2 regions of the Priestia sp. HNGD-A6 genome follow, and region 1 is predicted to be linked to the other one. Evidence: a T-box and tRNA genes for the amino acid it is inferred to sense, from the RefSeq annotation. Region 1 holds a T-box; the other holds one or more tRNA genes.
The links. The T-box of region 1 lies ahead of pheS (phenylalanine--tRNA ligase subunit alpha). A T-box ahead of a tRNA ligase gene usually reads a tRNA of that ligase, here a tRNA-Phe.

Region 1 (8,098 bases):
CATCTTCGACTTTGCTTTCAAATTGAAGACGGTTCATAATATCTTGTACTTCTTCCATCGATAGTTCTGTACCAAGCACATTGTTAATACGTCCAAGTGACACAGCTACAACAGCAGGTTCCACAGTTAGTGTATCTACTTCTACAGTACCGCTTACCACTTCACCTGAAGCGTATTCAGCCATTAATTCTGCTGCGCGGTCAGCAGCTACACGCGTACGGTTAGGATCAATTCCTTTTTCAAAACGAGCACTTGCCTCACTGCGAAGACCGTGGTCTTTGGAAGCTTGACGAACTGTTAAACCTTTGAAGTAAGCTGATTCAATAAGAACATTTACCGTATCGTCTTTTACTTCAGAGTTTGCTCCCCCCATTACACCTGCAAGGGCTACCGGTTCACTGCCGTTTGTAATAACAAGCTGATTGCCTTTTAATACGCGCTCTTGATCGTCAAGCGTTACAAACTTCTCGCCTTCTGATGCGTGACGTACAACAATTTCTTTTGAACCAAGACGATCATAGTCAAAAGCATGCAGCGGCTGGCCGTATTCAAGCAAAATATAGTTGGTAATATCAACAACGTTGTTATGAGGTCGAATACCAGCTGCCATTAAACGCGTTTGCATCCATAATGGTGACGGAGCAATTTTTACGTTTTTCACAACGCGCGCTACGTAAAGGGGATTGTCTTCTTTTGCCTCTACTTTAACGGAAATATAATCAGCTGCTTGCTCATCAGACGTTTGCACGTTTACTGACGGATACTTCACTTCACGACGTAAAATAGCAGCCACCTCATGTGCTACACCTAACATACTTAAGCAGTCTGAACGATTTGGTGTTAGCCCTAGTTCTAATACTTCATCGTTTAAGTTTAATGCATCTAGCGCATCCGCTCCTACCTCAGCATCACTTGGGAAGACGAAGATGCCTTCTTGATAATCTTTTGCCACAAGCTTGCTTTCAATGCCAAGCTCTTGAAGAGAACAAATCATACCGTTCGATTCTTCACCGCGAAGCTTAGCACGCTTGATTTTAAAGTTACCTGGAAGTACAGCTCCCACTTTTGCAACCGCTACTTTTTGACCTTGTGCCACGTTAGGTGCTCCGCACACGATTTGAACGATTTCTCCTCCGCCAAGATCTACTTGACAGCGGCTTAATTTATCCGCATTTGGATGCTGTTCACGTTCTACAACGTGACCAATTACCACTCCGCTGATGCCTTTATTTAAGTTTTCTACACCTTCAACTTCAATTCCACTTTTTGTGATTTTATCAGCTAACTCTTCTGCCGTTACGCCTGATAAGTCAACATACTCTTGTAACCAACGATAAGATACAAACATCGTAGTCCCTCCTTTATACTTGTTTAAATTGATCTAAGAAACGAACATCATTTGTATAGAAATGACGAATATCATCCACGCCGTGTTTTAACATAGCAATACGCTCTACACCGATTCCAAAAGCAAAACCACGATATTTAGTTGAATCGTATCCAGCCATTTCAAGAACATTTGGATGAACCATACCGGCTCCTAAAATTTCAATCCAGCCTGTTTGTTTACATACATTACAGCCTTTACCTCCACATTTTGCACACGATACGTCTACTTCTACAGATGGCTCAGTGAATGGGAAGAAACTTGGACGAAGACGAATTTCACGGTCTGCACCGAACATCTTTTTCACAAATACTTCAAGCGTGCCTTTTAAATCGCTCATACGAATGTTTTCGTCTACTACAAGACCTTCAATTTGCATAAATTGATGTGAATGCGTAGCATCATCGTCATCGCGGCGGTACACTTTACCTGGGCAAATAATTTTAACAGGTCCTTTGCCTTCATTCTTGTTCATAACACGAGCTTGAACAGTTGATGTATGCGTACGAAGAAGCGTTTCTTCCGTAATATAGAACGTATCTTGCATATCACGTGCTGGGTGACCTTTTGGCAAGTTCAGAGCTTCGAAATTATAGTAGTCCTGCTCTACTTCTGGTCCTTCTGCTACTTCATAGCCCATTCCTAAGAATAAATCTTCTACTTCTTCAACCACGCTTGTGAGCGGGTGATGCGTACCTGCTTTAACCGGGCGTCCCGGCAGCGTTACGTCAATTGTTTCTGAAGCAAGTTTACGCTCTACCTCGGCTGCTTCTAACGCCGTTTGTTTTTCTTCAATTTTAGATGCAATCGCTTCACGTACTTCATTTGCAAGTGCTCCCATTACAGGACGCTCTTCAGCTGAAAGTTTTCCCATACCGCGAAGTACTTCTGTGATAGGGCCTTTCTTTCCTAAATAAGCTACGCGTACGTCGTTTAATTCTTTTAAAGCACTTGCTGCTTCGACTTTTGCAATTGCTTCTTGTTGAAGTTCTTGTAAACGTTCTTTCATCACTTATTCCTCCTTTTAACGTAAAAAATGACAAATAAAAAAACCTCCTCCCAAAAAAGGGACGAGGATTAGTCGCGTTACCACCCTTGTTAACTATATACACAGACGTATACAGTTCACTTCATTCAGGTTAACGGAATCTCCGGAACACCTTTACATCTATGTAAGATGGTCTAAGTGTCAACTCAAGAGGTGAATTCACTTATTACATTTATAAAAATGCTTTCAGTCATGGCATTTTCTCCCTGCATAAACGGACATAAGCTACTGCTCTCTTTCATCGTTTTTTACATATGTAACTATTGTATTATTATAGTGAAAACACGTTCTCGATGCAACTACATTCCGCGTAAATAATAAAGTAAGATTCCAGAAGCGATGGCAACATTTAACGACTCGCTCTTTCCATAGATGGGAATGTACAGATTCTGATCCGTTTGTTCCAACACTTTCTCGCTTACGCCATTTCCTTCATTTCCCACAATCAGCGCAAATTCGTTTGAAGGTTTTACGTGTGTGTAGACCTTTCCATTTTGTAACGACGTGCCGTAAACTGCTATTCCTCTTTCTTTTAACAATGAAATTATTTCGAGTAAATCGCCTTTTACAATTGGAAGGTGAAAAATAGCTCCTTGCGTTGAACGAACGACCTTTGGGTTGTACACATCCACGCTGCCCTCTCCAATGATAATAGCCTCCACTCCCGCAGCATCAGCGGTTCGGATAATGGTACCTAGGTTACCTGGATCTTGCACGGCATCTAAAAGCAATACTTTCTGTGCTGTATGAATAATTTCCGCATGCTTTGTTTGAAAACACACGGCAATAATTCCTTGAGGTGTTTCTGTGTCAGATAATAACTTACTAATTGCTTCGTTTACAACGATTATTTCGATACCGTCTATATCCCACTGTGCAGGCACTTCGGTCGATTCGCGTATAATTAGTTCCTTTACGCAATCCTTATTTTTGATAGCCTCTTCGACTAAATGAAAGCCTTCTACCATAAAAAGGCCCTGCTTATCACGGTCTTTTTTATTATGCAGTTTTTTCCACGCTTTTACCTGCGGATTTTTAACTGAATCAATTTGTTTCACAAACATAACTCCTTTATCTATACAAAAATAAATAGTTCGATTACATTTTGTTCAATAATCATTAGATAAGTTTCACTTTATTGTACATAGAAATCGCAAAGAAAACAAAAACTATTGGTAACTTTACGATAGCTGAGGTGAAAATGATGGATCTTAATTTACGAAATGCTGTTATTGCAAACGTTTCAGGAAACTCAAAAGAAGAGCTTGAGGCTACAATTTCTGACGCTATTCAAAGCGGTGAAGAAAAAATGCTCCCTGGACTTGGTGTTTTATTTGAAGTGCTTTGGGAAAAGTCTCCGGAATCAGAAAAAGAAGAAATTCTGACAACGCTTGAAAACGGTTTAAAATAAATAACCTTTTCCTATGTACAACAAAAAGCTCATTCTCCTAGGAGAATGAGCTTTTTTCAATTATACGTAATGGCATTAACCGTATCTCGGTCTAAGCGCTTAATGACTTCCGCAATTAATTTAACTGCGTTTTCATAATCATCACGATGAAGCATTGCTGCATGAGAATGGATATAACGAGTTGCAATTGTAATCGAAAGTGCTGGCACCCCGTTAGCTGAAATATGGATAGAACCCGAGTCCGTACCGCCTCCAGCAATTGCATCAAATTGATACGGAATATTTAATTCATCTGCCACATCTACCACTGTATCTCGAAGTCCTTTATGAGAGACCATGGAAGCATCATATAAAATGATTTGCGGACCCTGCCCCATTTTAGAAGAGGCTTCTTTATCAGAAACACCAGGTGTATCTCCAGCGATACCGACATCAACAGCAAATGCAATATCCGGTTCAATAAAGTTAGCAGATGTTTTTGCACCTCGGAGTCCAACTTCTTCTTGCACCGTTCCTACACCATACACAACATTTTCATGTTTTTCATTTTTTAAAGCTTTTAATACATCGATAGCGATTGCACAACCAATACGGTTATCCCAGGCTTTCGCTAGCAGCATCTTTTCATTGTTCATAACCGTAAATTCGAAATAAGGTACAACCTGATCACCAGGTTTTACTCCCCACTCCGCTACTTCTTCTCTGCTAGAAGCACCAATATCGATGAACATATCTTTAATGTCAACTGGCTTTTTGCGAACTTCTGGAGGCAAGATATGAGGTGGCTTTGAGCCAATAATCCCCGTTACCTCTCCTTTAGATGTCACGATGGTTACGCGTTGAGCAAGCATAACTTGAGACCACCATCCGCCTACCGTTTGAAAACGAATAAAGCCGCGTTCATCAATTTGAGTCACCATAAAACCAACTTCATCCAAGTGACCGGCTACCATAATTTTAGGCCCTTGTTCGTTGCCTACTTTTTTTGCAATCAAACTGCCTAGCCCATCCGTCGTTACTTCATCTGCATAAGGTGCAATATATTTCTTCATAACCTCACGCGGTTCACGCTCATTTCCAGGAATTCCTTTTGCATCTGTTAGTGCTTTAAGCATCGTCAATGTTTCATCTAACTTTGTCATATGGATTACCCCTTTCATATGTATACCTCTATTATAGCTAAAAAGAGGTTGAAGTAAAATTTCCCATCCCTTTATTTCTAGTATCCTTGTTCTTGGCGTTTAAAATTCACTTCATTTTTTGACATGTACGCCTCTTCAATATGTTCAGCAGAAAAACCAAACATATCGCCAAGCTTCATGTAAGATGCAAACATGTTCACATAGTTTTCTTTTGACAGGTCCTGCTCGAAAGCAGAAACTTGTGCAAATACCTGTAAAAATTGTGTTGTTTTTGAATCAGCTGCTTTTACTTTTGGCAGCTCAGTTAAATCATCGTATCCTTTTTCAATACCTAAAGAAAGAATGAAATGTACGCCGTCCACAAATTCTTCTAAAATAACAGCATCTTCAGCCGGAGGTTTAACGCTCCAAAATTTGAAGCAGCGCGTTTCGTTTGCCAGCTCTCCCATTTCAACAAGCAGAGCTAAAAGTTTTCTTGGAACCAAGTCTTCCTTATGAAGCTGATGCTTGTCCTCTATATGCTGATCCAGCTGGCGCTGCATGGTAAATAGCTGTTGTAAATTCAATGTAATCACTCCTGTAATTATGTATATCTTCTTCTTTTTAAACCAATAAAGAAATTATATCAAAAATCGTGAAACTTTTTAGAGACTGAAACGTAAAGTAAGAAAACTGTGCCTTGTAAAGGAGGGAGCGTTATGTTTGTTATTGTTATCGTTCGCGTGTTCATTTTCGCGCTTGTTGCTTACACACTATTAAAGCTGGTTCAGCATTTTCGCAGTCCAAAGCGGAAGCTTGTAGCAGCTCAGGAACATCAGCAATTTTTTGTCGTTGACGAAAAAACGAATATCCGCAAAAATTTTCTACTAACGTATAAAGGTATTTTATTTGAAGGAGAAAAATACAGCAATCCCAATGAACCAGAGTCTTTGTCGATTACAATGGTGTTAACAGATCCATCTCGATTGCATGAACTGCAAAAACAAGATTTCAAGCTGCTGGAAAATCACGTACACAACATGTATCCAAATGCTCCTATTCGCTGGAAAAGCCCCGTTCGAGAATTTTTACACTGAGCACAAAATCATTTGTGCTCAGCTGATAACAAAAAAGAAAAGTAAATCAAGAGCGGCAAGAATAGGAAAACCTACTGTAAACGATGTGTGCTTCGTTTTATGACGATAGCAATACATACCAATCAGTCCTCCAATGGCTCCTCCGATAGCAGCTACCGTCCACAGTGTGCTTTCGGCAATTCTCCACTCATGTCTTTTCGCTTTTTGTTTATCTCTATACATCATTCCTATCCCTATTATATTAATAACAATAAAATAGGTAAGCAGCAGTTCATTCATGATATGTCCTCCGATAGCAAAAAAGCCTCATCATCTAAAGATGACGAGACTTTATATTCATTACTTATCTAAGCCTTTTTTAGCAGCAGTTGCTAATTCAGCAAATGCTTTTTCATCAGCTACAGCTAAGTCAGCAAGCATTTTGCGGTTAACTTCAATACCTGCTAATTTTAAACCGTGCATTAAACGGCTGTAAGAAAGACCGTTCATACGAGCAGCTGCATTAATACGTGTGATCCATAATTTACGGAAGTCACGTTTTTTCTGACGACGGTCACGATAAGCATACATGTGAGATTTCATAACTTGCTGATTAGCAACTTTATATAATCTATGCTTCGAACCGAAGAAACCTTTAGCTAATTTTAAAACTTTTTTACGACGTTTGCGTGTTACTGTACCGCCTTTTACGCGTGGCATAATTGTTTACCTCCTGTATTGTTTCTATCTCAACCCAAATTACTTAATGTTATCTAATAAGTGACGGATACGTTTGAAGTCACCTTTGCTTACTAAAGAACCTTTACGTAATTTACGCTTTTGTTTTGTAGATTTGTTAGCGAATAAATGGCTTGTGTAAGCACGAGCACGTTTTAATTTACCGCTTCCAGTCTTTTTGAAACGCTTTGCAGCGCCACGATGTGTTTTCATTTTTGGCATGGGGTGTTCCTCCTCGTTCTATTACTTTTCGTTTTTAGGTGCCAAGACTAAGAACATGCTGCGGCCTTCCATTTTAGGAGCCGATTCAACTGAACTTACATCTTCGCAAGCTTGTGAAAAACGTTCAAGTACTTTTTGGCCAATCCCTTTATGAGTAATGGCACGACCTTTAAAGCGAATAGACGCTTTCACTTTGTCACCTTTTTCAAGGAACTTGCGTGCGTTACGAAGTTTAGTGTTAAAATCATGTTCATCAATTGTTGGACTTAAACGAACTTCTTTTAAGTTTACAACTTTTTGGTTTTTACGAGCTTCTCTTTCTTTACGTTGTTGCTCATAGCGGAATTTACCGTAGTCCATAATACGACATACCGGCGGTTTCGCATTTGCAGCAACCATTACTAAGTCAAGATTTACTCGTGAAGCAATTTCTAATGCTTCATTTTTTGATTTAATTCCTAATTGTTCACCATTTTGATCAATTAGACGAACTTCGCGAGCTCGAATGCCCTCGTTTACCATCATGTCCTTGCTAATAAGTAGCCACCTCCAAGGTTTAATGAGCGAATACGCTTGCTTAGACCGATTATTAACTCACACAAAAAAGTGTGAGTACATACTGCACCCACACTTCTATCGTTTTAATTAAGATACGATGTACCTGCTAACTGCTTTATGCGTCACTCAGGTGAGAAGCGGGTGCTTCTTCTTCTGTATAAACAAGTATTCAATTACTTAAGCTATTATAGTATCAACAAAGACAAAAGTCAATGATTTCGTTCTTTTTTCACAACAAAAGTTATTGTATCAAAGGAAAACCATTTATGCAACAGTTTTTTATAAATGTTAGATAAAAAAGCAGAGAATTTCAATTCTCTGCTTTTTTCATTAACGAGATGCTTCTGCTTTTACATTTTGTAAAAAGGCTTGGAAATCCACTGTTTCTGAATTCTGCTCACCATATTTACGTACGTTTACTGCTTTATCTTCTACTTCTTTATCCCCTACAACAAGCATGTAAGGAATTTTTTGCATTTGAGCCTCACGGATTTTATAGCCAATTTTCTCATCGCGAGAATCAAGTTCCACACGAAT
Region 2 (8,098 bases), 510 kb from region 1:
CTTGCAAATGTTGATTTTTTGAAATGACCTTATAAGAAGGCTGATACGTCCATATATGATACGTCATAATTAAACTGGAAGCGACGAGAACAACTAAGATGGCCGTTTTGATATGTTCATATCTCATTCCCATTCGTCATCATTCTCACTTTCAATCGGAAGAGTAAAGTAAATCGTTGTTCCTTTTCCTTCCTGACTATCTGCCCAAATGCGTCCATCATGTGCTTCAATAATTTCCTTGGCAATAGCAAGCCCTAATCCTGTTCCGCCTAATTTACGAGTTCGTGCTTTATCTACACGATAGAAGCGTTCGAAAATTTTAGCTAAATTTGATTTTGGAATTCCCATACCTTGGTCTTTAATGCTCACAACAATTTCATGCGTATGCTGAGCAATTGAAAATGTAATGGTTCCGCCTTCAGGTGAATATTTTATTGCATTGGAAATAATGTTATCTAATACTTGTGTAATTTTATCTTGATCGATAGCGACATAGATTGCTTCATTTGGCAAGTCGCGCACGAACGAAATACCTTGTTCAATTGTCATTTCAAAGCGATCAATGATGTAATGATAAAACTTTACAAAATTGATTGGGTCACGACTAAATCGGTAGTCTTGGCTATCTAGCTTAGATAATTGAAGCAAGTCGTTAACGAGACGAATCATTCGCTCTGTCTCCGTTTGCGTTACATTTAAAAATGTTGGAGCTAAGTCCTTATCTTGCCAAGCACCATCTGCAAGCGCATCTAAATAACTGCGCATCGTTGTTAACGGCGTACGCAATTCATGTGAAACATTCGCTACAAATTCTCGGCGATCTTGATCAATTTTTTCCTGCTCTGTAATGTCATGCAAGACAATGATAATCCCATTGATAAAACCGGTCTCTTTTTGAATAGCGGAAATGGTAGCTCGTAAAATAAAGGGATCCGATTTTGTACTAAAGTCCAAAATTAATGACTCTTGATTGGCAAGCAAGCTTTCAAACGTATGCGTTTCTTCAAGATCTAATAGGGAAACAACTGGATCAGACAAAACCGTTTCACGTGAAACATTTAGCATAGCTGCGGCTGGATCATTAATTAAAATTACTCTTCCCTTTCGATCCGTCGCAATAACGCCGTCCGTCATATGAGCTAATACCGAACTAAGCTTACGGCGCTCCCCTTCTGTCGTTGCCTGTGCTTCTTGAAGCTTTCTTGTTAAGTTGTTGAATGTGAGAGCTAGCTGACCAATTTCATCATACCCGTAAACCTTAGCTTTTCTCGTAAAATTACCTTTGGCCATCTCAAGTGCTTGTTTTCTCATTTCAGACATTGGACGAGTAATGGTCTGAGCTAAAAACACGCCTAAAATAGCTGTGATAAAAAGAGCAATCACCGTACCTGCCTTAAAGATCTGATTGATATTACTCATTTGATCGTAAACAGGCTCCATGGAAGCTGTTAAGTAAATAGCGCCTAAGATTTCTTCGCTAGACTGAACTTTTCCATTTTTATTAGTTGAACTTGATTGACTGGCACCTACTTTATCCTGTAAACGGATAGGCTGTATCATAACTCTGATTCGCTGCCCGCTTTGATCAACAAATACATTATCAGAGTTCGTTCCTGCTAACAACGCATTTGTAATCGCTAAATCATTAGTCTTTTTACCTATGATCTGTTGAGGATTTGAGTTCGATGTAGCAATGATTCTTCTATTTTGGTCAATGACTCTTACTTCAGAGATGTCATTCATATCATTTGAAGCTAAATTGGGTCTTGAAGCAAAATCTCGTAAAATAGTCTTTAAGTCTTCCTCAAGAGTCGGTGAATCATCATCACGATTTTTCACCATTTCTTGTCCAATGTTATACGTCAGCAAGTCTGTCCGCTCTTGAAGAGACGTTCGAAAGTTGTTAACTAATTCTTTTTCTAATTGTCGAGCAAAATAGACCCCAATAATTTGCATCGCAATTAAAATAAGCAGCACATAAATCAATACAAACTTTAAATGAATAGATTGCAGGAGCCTTACTTTCTTCATCTAAAATTACTCCTGCTCTGGGCTGCGTAAATAATAGCCTACTCCACGTCTTGTTACAATCCACATTGGATGGCTTGGATTATCTTCAATTTTTTCACGTAATCTTCGAACTGTTACATCTACCGTACGCACATCACCAAAATAGTCATAACCCCATACAGTTTGAAGCAAGTGTTCACGCGTCATGACTTGTCCAATGTGCTTCGCTAAATAATGCAGCAGCTCAAATTCACGATGAGTCAGTTCAATCGTTTCTCCGCGCTTAGACACAATATAAGCATCTGGATGAATAACAAGTGCTCCAATCGTAATTTCATTCGTTTCACTTTCTTCTGTTGGAACAGCTACCTGCTGATGTCTACGTAAATTAGCTTTTACACGTGCTAATAATTCACGCGTACTGAACGGCTTAGTTACATAATCATCTGCACCTAATTCTAGACCTAAAACCTTGTCAATTTCAGAGTCTTTTGCTGTTAACATGATAATGGGCATATCATATTTTTTGCGCACTTCTCGGCAAACTTCCATTCCATCTTTCTGAGGAAGCATAATATCTAATAAAATCATTTCAGGCTGTACTTCTTCCACTTTTTCAAGTGCTTCTACGCCATCATAAGCACAAAATACTTCGTAACCTTCTTTTTGCAAATTAAACTTTAAAATATCTGCAATCGGCTTTTCGTCATCTACGACTAAAATACGTTTATCCATGATCATCGTTCTCCTTTATTAGTTGAAGCAAAATATAAAAGATAGTATTCATACTGTTTGAATACCGTAGTTTTATTATACTTGATAACCCTTGAAACGTCACAAGTTCATCCTCTACTATACATGAAGATATATGATTTTCAACCATCTCTAAATACAAAAGTAATATATTACCATAAAAGAGATGCAAAGCAAATAACGTTTTCTTTTAAATGTAAATAAAAGAAAAAAGCATGACTTTAAATAAAGTCATGCTTTTTGATGGCTCGGGACGGAATCGAACCGCCGACACAAGGATTTTCAGTCCTTTGCTCTACCAACTGAGCTACCGAGCCAAAATGGCGGTCCCGACGGGAATCGAACCCGCGATCTCCTGCGTGACAGGCAGGCATGTTAACCGCTACACCACGGGACCTCAGTCTATATGCTATGTATTAAAAATATTAAAAATGACCCGTACGGGATTCGAACCCGTGTTACCGCCGTGAAAGGGCGGTGTCTTAACCGCTTGACCAACGGGCCACGTTGTAACAAAAGTGAGCCATGAAGGACTCGAACCTTCGACCCTCTGATTAAAAGTCAGATGCTCTACCAACTGAGCTAATGGCTCATGTTATATCTCTTAGCGACGCTTATTATAATAACATGATATTTCATATAAATGCAATAGTTTTTTTAAAACTTTCTTTTTATTATTGAGCTTTTTTTAAAAGTCTTGTTAAAAAGCACCAATTATAAATAAAAAAGGTTAGCTCACGAAGAGCTAACTCTTTTTATTTAGCTATATACACCACGTAATACATTTGTTTGTGTACGATCTGGACCTACAGAGAAAATAGATAAAGGAATACCTGTTAATTGAGACACGCGCTCTAAGTAGTGGCGAGCGTTATCAGGTAACTCATCTAATGTTTTCACACCCGTGATATCTTCTGTCCAACCTGGAAGCTCTTCATATACAGGTTCGCATTCTGCAAGTGTTTTTAAGCTAGCAGGGAATTCTTCCATAACTTCCCCTTTATAACGGTAAGCTACACAAATCTTTAATGTCTCAATTCCCGTTAATACATCAATTGAGTTTAAAGATAAGTCTGTGATTCCGCTAACGCGGCGAGCATGACGTACAACTACACTGTCAAACCAACCTACACGGCGAGGACGACCAGTTGTTGTACCATATTCACGTCCTACTTCACGGATTTGATCACCGATTTCGTTTGTTAATTCAGTTGGGAAAGGACCGTCACCAACACGAGTTGTATAGGCTTTTGATACACCTACAACGTGTTTGATTTTAGATGGACCTACACCAGAACCAATTGTTACTCCACCCGCTACTGGGTTTGAAGATGTAACAAATGGATATGTTCCTTGGTCGATATCTAACATAACACCTTGTGCGCCTTCAAATAGTACACGACGTCCTTCGTCTAACGCATCATTTAATACTACTGATGTATCAACAACATATTTTGCAACTTGTTGACCATACTCATAGTACTCATCTAAAATTTCTTCTAATGTAAAGCCTTCTACTTCATACATTTTTTCAAGAAGGCGATTCTTTTCAGCTAAGTTTTGTGTTAATTTTGCTTCAAATACTTCACGGTCTAGTAAATCGGCAATTCGAATACCAACACGTGCTGCTTTATCCATATAAGCTGGTCCAATACCTTTTTTCGTTGTACCAATCTTATTTTCACCTTTACGTTCTTCTTCAACTTCATCTAATTTTAAATGATATGGAAGAATCACATGAGCTCGGTTACTAATACGTAAGTTTTCTGTTGTTACACCGCGATCATGTAAGTATTTTAATTCTTGAACAAGTGCTTTTGGATCAACAACCATACCGTTTCCAATTACACACGTTTTGTCATTATAAAAAATACCTGAAGGAATTAAATGTAACTTATAAGTTTCACCATTAAACTTAATTGTGTGACCTGCATTGTTCCCACCTTGGTAACGTGCAATCACTTCTGCATTTTCTGATAGGAAGTCTGTAATCTTCCCTTTTCCTTCATCTCCCCATTGTGTTCCTACTACAACGACTGAAGACATATCTTAAGCACCTCCGCTTAGTAAGCAACAGCTCACTACGACATAATTTAACCATGGATAAGTGTATCAATTTATCACACTAAAGTCAATTAAATCCGAACGATTTAACAAAAGTTATTACAAATATATCGTATTTTGCGGAACGAATGCGATAACAATAAAATAAAACCTCTCATATTGAGAGGTTTTATGCACCAGGCGGCACTCCTGCGTCATCAAAGCGCCGCTCGAGATTAACGAATTTATTGTATTCTTTTACAAAGGCAAGCTGTACGGTTCCAACTGGACCGTTACGCTGCTTGGCTATAATAATCTCGATAATATTTTGATTTTCTGTGTCTTTTTCATAATAGTCTTCACGATATAAGAAAGCTACGATATCGGCATCCTGCTCAATACTTCCGGATTCACGGATATCAGACATCATCGGTCGCTTATCTTGTCTCTGCTCTACGCCACGGGAAAGCTGTGATAAGGCGATAACAGGAACTTCTAATTCACGGGCTAAAGCTTTTAACGCACGCGAAATTTCAGATACTTCCTGTTGTCGGTTTTCTCCGCTTCGTCCATTACCTTGAATAAGCTGTAAGTAGTCAATTAAAATCATCCCAAGTCCGCCTTCTTGTTTCAAGCGACGACACTTAGAACGAATTTCACCTACTCGAATACCCGGTGTATCATCAATATAAATCCCTGCATTGGACAAAGATCCCATTGCCATCGTGAGCTTTCCCCAGTCATCGGCTGTAAGCGAGCCTGTACGCAGCCTTTGTGCATCAATATTTCCTTCGGCACACAGCATCCTCATAACAAGCTGCTGAGCACCCATCTCTAAACTGAATATTGCTACGTTCTCATCCGTTTTCGTTGCAACGTTTTGCGCAATATTTAAGGCAAAAGCCGTTTTACCTACCGATGGACGCGCCGCTACAATGATTAAATCATTTCGCTGGAACCCTGCTGTCATTCTATCTAAATCACTAAACCCAGTTGGGATACCTGTAATGTCACCTTTTCGATTGTGAAGAACTTCGATATCATCGTACGTTTGTACAAGTACATCTTTGATATTTTGAAACACACCGCTGTTTTTACGCTGTGCTACTTCTAAAATGTTTTTTTCCGCTTCATTTAATAAAACTTCCACTTCGTCTTCCCTTGCATATCCTTCTGAAGCAATATGCGTTGCAGTACGAATTAGACGGCGTAAAATCGACTTTTCTTCTACGATTTTACCGTAATACTCTACGTTTGCAGCCGTTGGAACAGAGTTAGCTAAATCACTTAAATACGATACGCCGCCAACTTCTTCTAGGATTTTTTGGTCAGCTAATTCAGACGTTACCGTTACCAAATCAACCGGTTCACCTTGGTCAGAAAGTTTCAGCATACATGTAAAGATTTTCTGGTGCGATGCCCGATAAAAATCTTCAGGTATCAGCAGTTCAGATGCTAAGGTTAAAGAAGAAGGCTCTAAGAAAATGGCCCCTAATAGCGCTTGCTCTGCTTCAATATTCTGAGGCGGAAGACGATCAGCAAAAAGATCACTCATATTTCTATGCCCCTCTTATATTCTTTCAGTATTTTCTTTCATCATAAATGTTGGCGCGAACAAATACAAGTCCGCGCCAACCCTTTATATTATTTACTTATTTCTCAATCGTACGTTTATTTTTGTTCAGTCACGTGTACCTTTACAGTAGCCGTTACTTCCGGATGTAATTTAACCGGTACATTTGTGTAGCCTAATGCGCGAATGGCATCATTTAATTCAATTTTACGCTTATCTACTTTAATTTTGTGTTTTTTCTTTAATTCTTCAGCAATTTGTTTGCTTGTGATAGAACCGAATAAACGGCCACCTTCACCAGATTTTGCTGTTAATTCAACTGTTAGTTCTTCAAGAGTTGCTTTTAACTCTTTGTTTGCTTGAAGTTCTGCAGCTGCATCTTTTTGCTCTCTATTTTTTTGTGCTTCTAATACCTTCACATTACCGCCTGTAGCTTCAACAGCATAACCATTCTTTAATAAGAAGTTATGTGCATAACCGTCTGAAACATTTTTCACTTCACCTTTTTTGCCTTTTCCTTTTACATCTTTTAAGAAAATTACTTTCATGATTTTTTACCTCCATCTAAGTACTCATCAATTGCTTGTTTAAGCCTTTCTTCAGCTTCATCCAAACTAATGTCTTGAAGCTGAGTAGCAGCATTCGTTAAGTGGCCTCCGCCTTGGAGACTTTCCATAATAACTTGTACATTGATATCTCCAAGCGATCTAGCACTAATGCCAATTAGATTATCCCGTCGCTTAGAAATAACAAACGAAGCAACCACTCCGCTGATTGAAAGCAGCGTATCTGCAGCTTGCGCGATTAACACTTGATCATACATTTTGTTCGGTTCAGCGCGTGAAATGGCAATACCTGCTGTATAAATCTCTGCATGTTCAATAAAGCGTGCTCGCTGTACATATTGCGTAATATCTTCTTTTAAAAACTTTTGAACAAGAACCGTATCTGCGCCTTGAGAACGTAAAAAGGACGCTGCATCAAACGTACGAGATCCCGTGCGTAATGTAAAGCTTTTTGTATCGACAATAATACCGGCTAAAAGTGCTGTTGCTTCTAGCATATCAATTTTAAATCGTTTTGGCTGGTATTCAAGAAGCTCAGTAACGAGTTCTGCTGTCGAGGAAGCATATGGCTCCATATAGACAAGAAGAGGGTCTTCGATAAAGTCTTCTCCTCGTCTATGATGATCAATGACCACGACATTTTCAATACGATTTAATAACCTTTCTTCAATAACGAGCGACGGCTTATGCGTATCTACTACTACTAAAAGAGTATCATCACTCACAAGATTTAAGGCTTCTTCAGGCGTAATAAATCGTTCCCACAGGCCTTCTTTCTTTTTAATCTCTTCTAGCATTCGCTGAACACCTGTATCAATATGATCAGGATCTAATACGATAAAACCGTCTTTCTGATTTACTTGCGCTACTTTTAATATCCCAATAGCAGCTCCTACAGCATCCATATCCGGATACTTATGACCCATGATAATCACTTTTCCACTCTCTGTAATGAGCTCTTTTAACGCGTGAGAAATAACTCTGGCACGCACGCGCGTCCGTTTTTCCATTGGATTAGTCTTGCCGCCAAAGAATTTCACTTTTCCATTCGGCTGTTTAATCGCTACTTGATCTCCACCTCGGCCTAAGGCCAAATCCAAGCTAGATTGAGCTAAAGCACCCAGCTCAGGTAAATCAGCAGCACCAGCTCCGA

Region 2: it has a tRNA-Phe gene. The T-box ahead of pheS (phenylalanine--tRNA ligase subunit alpha) is inferred to sense a tRNA for this amino acid. The anticodon was not compared.

The regions. Positions count from the first base shown of each region.
Region 1 covers NZ_CP138621.1:3,291,398-3,299,495, reverse strand. The annotation lists gene pheT (phenylalanine--tRNA ligase subunit beta) at 1-1,348, opposite strand, end outside; gene pheS (phenylalanine--tRNA ligase subunit alpha) at 1,362-2,396, opposite strand; T-box leader at 2,451-2,686, opposite strand; gene SCI76_RS16815 (RNA methyltransferase) at 2,735-3,499, opposite strand; gene sspI (small acid-soluble spore protein SspI) at 3,640-3,846, shown strand; gene SCI76_RS16805 (M42 family metallopeptidase) at 3,903-4,988, opposite strand; gene SCI76_RS16800 (dUTP diphosphatase) at 5,066-5,554, opposite strand; gene SCI76_RS16795 (hypothetical protein) at 5,687-6,064, shown strand; gene SCI76_RS16790 (DUF1294 domain-containing protein) at 6,083-6,343, opposite strand; gene rplT (50S ribosomal protein L20) at 6,404-6,763, opposite strand; gene rpmI (50S ribosomal protein L35) at 6,803-7,003, opposite strand; gene infC (translation initiation factor IF-3) at 7,025-7,528, opposite strand; ribosomal protein L20 leader region at 7,598-7,720, opposite strand; gene thrS (threonine--tRNA ligase) at 7,892-8,098, opposite strand, start outside.
Region 2 covers NZ_CP138621.1:2,783,928-2,792,025, reverse strand. The annotation lists gene SCI76_RS14220 (YycH family regulatory protein) at 1-133, opposite strand, end outside; gene walK (cell wall metabolism sensor histidine kinase WalK) at 124-2,031, opposite strand; gene yycF (response regulator YycF) at 2,038-2,745, opposite strand; tRNA gene SCI76_RS14205 (tRNA-Phe) at 3,008-3,080, opposite strand; tRNA gene SCI76_RS14200 (tRNA-Asp) at 3,085-3,160, opposite strand; tRNA gene SCI76_RS14195 (tRNA-Glu) at 3,196-3,267, opposite strand; tRNA gene SCI76_RS14190 (tRNA-Lys) at 3,283-3,355, opposite strand; gene SCI76_RS14185 (adenylosuccinate synthase) at 3,523-4,809, opposite strand; gene dnaB (replicative DNA helicase) at 4,997-6,361, opposite strand; gene rplI (50S ribosomal protein L9) at 6,478-6,927, opposite strand; gene SCI76_RS14170 (DHH family phosphoesterase) at 6,924-8,098, opposite strand, start outside.